Regions from separate parts of the Streptomyces venezuelae genome, predicted to be linked through region 3. Evidence: riboswitches for the same ligand, from Rfam matches in the RefSeq annotation. Region 3 holds a riboswitch; each other region holds the start of a gene.
The links. Region 3 has a riboswitch for S-adenosylmethionine ahead of DEJ47_RS33575 (hypothetical protein). Riboswitches for the same ligand answer to the same signal wherever they lie in the genome.

Region 1: it holds a riboswitch for S-adenosylmethionine, as region 3 does, so the genes downstream of both, thrC (threonine synthase) here and DEJ47_RS33575 (hypothetical protein) in region 3, are expected to answer to the same signal.
Region 2: it holds a riboswitch for S-adenosylmethionine, as region 3 does, so the genes downstream of both, DEJ47_RS09815 (aminotransferase class V-fold PLP-dependent enzyme) here and DEJ47_RS33575 (hypothetical protein) in region 3, are expected to answer to the same signal.

The regions. Positions count from the first base shown of each region.
Region 1 covers NZ_CP029193.1:3,722,035-3,724,292, reverse strand. Annotated here, with positions in the region: gene DEJ47_RS17135 (hypothetical protein) at 1-2, opposite strand, end outside; gene DEJ47_RS17130 (glucosyl-3-phosphoglycerate synthase) at 82-1,026, opposite strand; SAM riboswitch class I at 1,183-1,330, shown strand; gene thrC (threonine synthase) at 1,324-2,258, shown strand, end outside.
Region 2 covers NZ_CP029193.1:2,114,902-2,117,159, forward strand. Annotated here, with positions in the region: gene DEJ47_RS09815 (aminotransferase class V-fold PLP-dependent enzyme) at 1-1,145, opposite strand, end outside; SAM riboswitch class IV at 1,335-1,452, opposite strand; gene trpD (anthranilate phosphoribosyltransferase) at 1,562-2,258, opposite strand, start outside.
Region 3 covers NZ_CP029193.1:7,409,804-7,412,061, reverse strand. Annotated here, with positions in the region: gene DEJ47_RS33580 (SDR family oxidoreductase) at 1-608, opposite strand, end outside; gene DEJ47_RS33575 (hypothetical protein) at 707-1,000, opposite strand; SAM riboswitch class IV at 1,045-1,154, opposite strand; gene DEJ47_RS33570 (radical SAM protein) at 1,177-2,258, opposite strand, start outside.

The DNA of each region.
Region 1 (2,258 bases), 3.7 Mb from region 3:
AAGGCGTCTTTTGTCCATGTACATCTGACCCTCATAAACCGCATAAAGGGCAATGTAGGCAAAGCGGATGATCTACGGTGGTTACGCCACGCGCCGGTGCGCGTACTCGGCGACATCCGCCATCGGCGGCCTCTCCTCCGTGTCCACCGGATGCGTCCTCGGCTCGAACCCGCCCTCGCCCCGGACGAACTGCGTGAGCTCGGGACGTACGAGATGACCGCGCGCCAGCCGCACCTGCGCCGTCCGGTAGATCGCCGCCGCCATCCGCCCGAGCGCCTGCCCGTCCTGGTGCCGGTGCCTGCGCACCCCCACGTCGACCTGCGCCAGCGCGTCCAGGCCCACGGTGTGCAGCGCGTCGACGAGCAGGCCCAGCTCCACGCCGTACCCGACGGGGAACGGCAGCCGCTCCAGGAGCGACCTGCGCGCCGCGTACTCGCCGCCCAGCGGCTGCACGAACCCCGCCAGCCGCGGCCAGTGCATGTTCAGGAGCGGCCGCGCCATCAGCTCCGTCACCCGGCCGCCCTGCCCGCCCGCCCCCGCGAGCGGCCGGTCGTACATCGCCTTCACGAACGCCACGTCCGGGTCGGTGAGCAGCGGGCCGACTATCCCCGAGACGAAGTCCGCCGAGAACTCCTTCAGGTCCGCGTCGACGAACGCCACGATGTCGCCGCTCGTCGCGAGCAGCGAGCGCCACAGCACCTCGCCCTTGCCCGCCACGGCCGGAAGGCGCGGCAGGATCGCGTCGCGGTGGACGACCTTGGCGCCCGCGGCGGCGGCGACCTCCGCCGTACGGTCCGTCGAGCCGGAGTCGACGACGAGCAGCTCGTCGACCAGCGGAACCCTCTCCATCAGCTCACGGCGGATCTCGGCGACGATCTCACCGACCGTCCCTTCCTCGTCGAGCGCGGGCAGCACGACGCTCACCGACGCGCCACCCGCCCGCTTGGCCGCGGCCAGCAGGTCCAGCGGGCGGTCGGCGACGGACCAGGAACGCCTGCTCAGCCAGTGCTCGACCTCTTCCAGCACGGTCGTGGTCCTCCCATATGTGATCCATCTCGCGGTTCGGACGACTATCTCAAGGGTCCGGGGCTTCGGTTACAGTCTTGAACAACGCCGGTGGCCATCGCATGTCGGGGTCACCACCGCGTTCGCCGACGACAATCGAAACTCACAATCGAATACCGCTCATCCAGAGGGGCAGAGGGATACGGCCCGTTGAAGCCCCGGCAACCACCCAGTCGGTCTCGCGCAGTCAAACGCAGCGAGGCTCCCGGCCGGCGAAGGTGCCAATTCCGTCTCGCGGCGAAATGCGTCGCGAGGAAGATGAGGAGAAAGGGCCTCGCCTCCATGGCTGTGCAGACTGTCGCCACCGAAAGCACCTCCGAGAGCACCTCCGGAAGCACCTCCGGAAGCGCCGCCTCTTCCGTGGACCTCGGGCCCGCGTCCGGCCTCTCCTGCCGTGAGTGCGGCACCACGTTCCCGCTCGGCCCGATCTTCGCCTGCGCCGAGTGTTTCGGCCCCCTCGAAGTCGCGTACGACCTGCCCCTCGGCGACCCGGAGGCCCTGCGCAAGCAGATCGAGGCAGGCCCCGCCAACATCTGGCGCTACGCCCCGCTCCTGCCCGTCCCCGCCGACGTGGCCGACAAGCCGAACCTGAACCCCGGCTGGACCAAGCTCGTCAAGGCCGACAACCTCGCGAAGGAACTCGGCGTCCAGCAGGGCAAATTGTTCGTCAAGGACGACTCCGGCAACCCCACCCACTCCTTCAAGGACCGCGTCGTCGCGCAGGCGCTCGAAGCGGCGCGCGCCTTCGGCTTCACCACGCTGTCCTGCTCCTCCACGGGCAACCTCGCGGGCGCGGTGGGCGCCGCGGCGGCCCGCGCCGGCTTCCGGTCCTGCGTGTTCATCCCGCACGACCTGGAGCAGGGCAAGGTCGTCATGGCCGCGGTCTACGGCGGCGAGCTCGTCGGCATCGAGGGCAACTACGACGACGTGAACCGCTTCTGCTCCGAGCTCATCGGCGACCCGCTGGGCGAGGGCTGGGGCTTCGTCAACGTCAACCTGCGGCCGTACTACGGCGAGGGCTCCAAGACCCTCGCGTACGAGATCTGCGAGCAGCTCGGCTGGGTCCTCCCCGACCAGCTCGTCGTCCCGATCGCGTCCGGCTCGCAGCTCACGAAGATCGACAAGGGGCTCAAGGAGCTCATCGCCCTCGGCCTCGTCGAGGACAAGCCCTACAAGATCTTCGGCGCGCAGGC
Region 2 (2,258 bases), 5.3 Mb from region 3:
CGCACCAGCGGGTGGGCGCAGAACAGGCCGTCGCGTACGCCGATGCCGTACTCGGCGGAGAGCGCGGCGGCGAAGTGCGAGCTGTTCCAGCCGTCCACGACGAAGGAGATGACGCCCACGCGCGGCGCGTCGTCACCGAAGAGGGAGAGGATCCGCACCTGCGGCACCTCGGCGAGGCCCTCGCGGACCGTCCGGATGAGGTGCTGCTCGCGGGCGACGAGCTCGTCGAAGCCCGCGTCGGTGAGCGCCTTGCAGGCGGAGGCGATGGAGTAGACGCCGATGACGTTCGGAGAACCGGCCTCGTGACGGGCGGCGCTGTCGTGCCACTCCACGTCCACACCGCCGTCAGCGCGTCGCGCCACCTTCCGCGAGGCGCCGCCGCCCGCGAGGTAGGGCTCTGCGGCGCGCAGCCAGTCGGAGCGGCCCGCGAGGACGCCGGAGCCGAAGGGCGCGTACAGCTTGTGCCCGGAGAACGCGACCCAGTCGACGTCCAACTCGGCGACGGAGACGGGGTGGTGGGGCGCGAGCTGCGCGGCGTCGAGGACGATGCGGGCACCGTGCGCGTGGGCGGCGGCGGCCAGCTCACGTACCGGCCACAGCTCGCCGGTGACGTTCGAGGCGCCGGTCACGCAGACGAGGGCGGGCCCGTAGGGGTCACGGTCGGCGAGGGCGCGCTCCAGGGTCTGTACGGCCTCGTCGGGGGTGCGCGGCGCGTTGAGGCAGGTGACGCGGGCGTCCCGCCACGGCAGCAGCGAGGCGTGGTGCTCGGTCTCGAAGACGAAGACCTGGCAGTCGGCGGGCAGCGCGGCGGCGAGGAGGTTCAGGGAGTCGGTGGTGGAGCGGGTGAAGACGACCTGGTCGTCCTCGCGGCAGCCGAGGAACTCGGCGACGGTCTTCCGGGAGTTCTCGAAGAGGTCGGTCGACAGCTGCGAGAGGTACCCGGCGCCGCGGTGCACACTGCCGTAGTACGGGGCGTACGCCGCAACGTCGTCCCACACGCGCTGCAGCGCCGGCGCGCTCGCCGCGTAGTCGAGCGCCGCGTAGGTCACCTCGCCGCCGGTGACCAGCGGAACGGTGACGTCCCGGCCGAGGACGGCGAGCGGGGCACAGACGGACGAGTCGGCGGCAACGGCGGACACAGACATGGCGAACTCCCGTAAGAGGCAAGTGAGTTCACTGCGACGACGGCCGCGCCGAAGGCATGCGGCAACGCAGTGATGAAGAGAAGAAGGGTGCGCGGAAAGGGGCCGAAGGCCCTAGCACATTCGCTTGCTCACGAGACTGCTCCCTTGAGGACCAGGACCCCAGGGCTGTGACATCCGACGATGTCCAGGGGTCCGCGCTTGCCATACGCCTTGCTGCGTACGACCTGGTCTTCACCCGGGGCACCCCGCCACGGACGGAGGGTTGCCGGACAGCGGGCCGGGGCCGTAGTCGCTGTCACTCATGACCTGTGCAGCATCCTGCCACACGATCTTCGGAGCGCAAGGCGCAGTCCAGATTCCGGACTGCGCCGTGCGTCACATCGCTGCGCCGAAGGAGGGAATGCTCCGCGGGTGCCTCAGCGGTTGCTGGCGGACACCCAGCGCTCCAGGGCCCGCTTGGCGGCCCCCGAGTCGATCGCCTGCGCCGCCTTCGCCATGCCGGCGCCGATCTGTTCCACCAGGGGCTGATCGGTGGGCGCGAGGGCGACCAGCGCCGCCGCCGAGTTCAACAGCACGGCGTCCCGCACCGGCCCGGTCTCCCCGTCGAGCAGCCGCAGCGCCACCTCCGCGTTGTACGAGGCGTCGGCGCCCCGCAGCGCCTCGACGGGCACCAGGTCGATCCCGACGTCCCGCGGGTCGAACGCCTCCTCGCGCACGGACCCGTCCCGCACCACCCAGATCCGCGAGGTCGCGGTCGTCGTCAGTTCGTCGAGCCCGTCGTCGCCGCGGAAGACGAGGGACGAGTTGCCCCGCTCGGCGAAGACCCCGGCCACGATGGGCGCCATCCGCGGGTCGGCGACACCGACCGCCTGGGCGCGCACCTTCGCCGGGTTGGTGAGCGGGCCGAGCAGGTTGAAGACGGTGCGGATGCCGAGCTGGCTGCGGGCGCCGCCCGCGTGGCGCAGCGCGGGATGGAACTTCACGGCGAAGCAGAAGGTGACGCCCGCCTCATCGGCGACCTCGACCACCCGCTGGGGGGTGAGGTCCAGGTTGACGCCGAGCTTCTCCAGGACGTCGGAGGCGCCGGACGCGCTGGAGGCGGCGCGGTTGCCG
Region 3 (2,258 bases):
GCGAGCTTCGCCGGGCGCTCCGGGTCGGCGTGGAACTCGGTCCAGATGACGCCGGGGGCGACGGCGTTGACGCGGATGCCGTCCCCGGCGACCTCCTTGGACAGGCCGACCGTCATGGTGTCGACGGCGCCCTTCGCGGCTGCGTAGTGGACGTACTCGCCGGGAGCGCCGAGCGTCGCGGCGGCGGACGAGACGTTCACGATGGCGCCGCCGCCGTTGGCCTTCATGTCCCGTACCGCCCGCCGGGCGCAGAGCAGATAACCGAGTACGTTCACTTCGAGCGCCCGGCGCATGCCCTCGGCGTCCGCGTCGGCGAGGGTCCCGACAGGCCCGCTCACCCCGGCGTTGTTGACCAGCCCGGTGACCGGGCCGAGCCCGGCGGCGGCGTCGAAGAGACGGTCGACGTCGGTTTCGTCGGCGGTGTCGACCTCGACGGTGACACAGCGGCGGCCCGCCGCGCGGACCGCCGCGGCGGCCTCCTCGGCGGCGCCCGCGTTCGACCGGTAGCCGATCACGACGTCGTGGCCGTCCTCGGCGAGACGGGCGCTGACAGCGGCGCCGATACCGCGGCTTCCGCCGGTGACGACGGTGACGGGGTGGTGCTGCACGGGGACCTCCGGCTCTGGGTGGCTGACTGTCGCGCCGTCCGGGCGCGGGGATCGCCCGCGCCCGGATCCGCCGTCATCCTACGAACCGGTGATCTTGGTCAGCCGCGAGCGGCTTCGTGGCCCGCCCCGGCGGCCACGCCGACCAGCGTGGTGCCCGCCGTGTCGCACCGCAGCCTCAGCACGTTCCGGTGGGGCTGCCACTGGGCGAGGCCCTTGTGGTCGCGCAGCACGCGGCGCAGGTGCTGCGGGTCGCGCGTCCACAGGACCGCGGGAACGCCACGGGTCGGGCCGAGCACGTGGAGAGCGATGCGGCCGTCGTCGGCGACGTCGTACGAGGACAGGAGCACGTCGATTGAGGTGTCACGGTTGTCGTGCGCGGGGGAATGCGTCATGGGGCGCCTCCGGAGTCGTGGACCCCGGGTTTCGCCGACCCGGTGATCCGCCGTTCCCCGTGCACGTCGCACGGGGCGGGTCGTCACCCGGGGCACCCGCGACGGAGCGGGGTGCCGTCCAGCGAGCCGGGGCTTGACACTGGAACTCGTGACCCGCCCCGACCGTAACACCTCGCCTAGCCGGCCGTCGCGGGAGTAATCGCGTCCTCCGGAGCGGCCTTCTCGGCGGGCAGGCTGTCCATGAAGGAGCTGACCGAGAAGACCGCGTTGCCGGGGCCCGCGGGGCCGTAGCCGGGCGGCGAGGTGAGGCCGTTCGCCTCCATCGTCGCGCGGTAGGCCTCCAGGAGCCGCACGTGGTACTCCAGCGGCGCGCCCTGCGGGTTCGCCTTGCCGAGCGGCGTCGTGGGCTCCGGGCACCAGGTGGTGAAGCGGGGCGTGATGCCGCGCGACATGAAGTACTGCAGACCCTCCACCGTGGAGTCGATGGCCTCGTCGACCGTCTTGAAGCCGAACGGCTCGGCCATCTCGACGCCCGCGACGAAGTTCGGGATCACGTTGCGCGGCCCGAACACCTCGGCGGAGTCCAGGATGCGGCGGTGCCACTCGTCACGGCCGACGTAGCGCTCCTTGCCGGGGCAGTACCGCTCGAACAGGTACGGGTCCCACACCTCGTAGTTCGGGTGGTAGATCCGCACTCCGTAGTCGTGGAAGCGCTGCACGTCCTCCTTGGGCAGGGCCTGGGCGACGACCTTGCCGATCCAGCGGCCCGGGAAGCGCTCCTCGATGGCCTTCGCGTACTGCCCGTAGAAGTCGGCCTCGTCCTTGCCCTGGAGCCGCGTGGTGATGGCGCCGCCGGTGAGCGTGTACGCGGTGGACGACTTGTTCGTGTCGTACTTGTCGATGATGGCGAGGGCTTCGAGAACCTCGTCCATCGGCTTCACGCCCGTGTAGGGGCGGCCCGCCGCCTTCTGCTGGCGCCAGTTGTGGTTGATGTCGCAGTACTGGCACTCCTCCTTGGCGCCGAAGTACTGGCAGACCCGGAAGACGGTCAGGTAGATGAGGTAGCCCCACTGGATGGTGGGCGCCACCTCCATCACCGACTTGCCGTTCTCCAGCGTGTGCCGGTAGTAGTCCGGCATCGGGGGCAGGCCGACGTCGGAGATCCGCGCCCCGTCCAGGTAGAGGCCGAGCACGCCGTTGTCGTCGGCGGCGACGCGGTAGGGCGAGGACGGGTTGACACGCACCGAGACGACGGTGC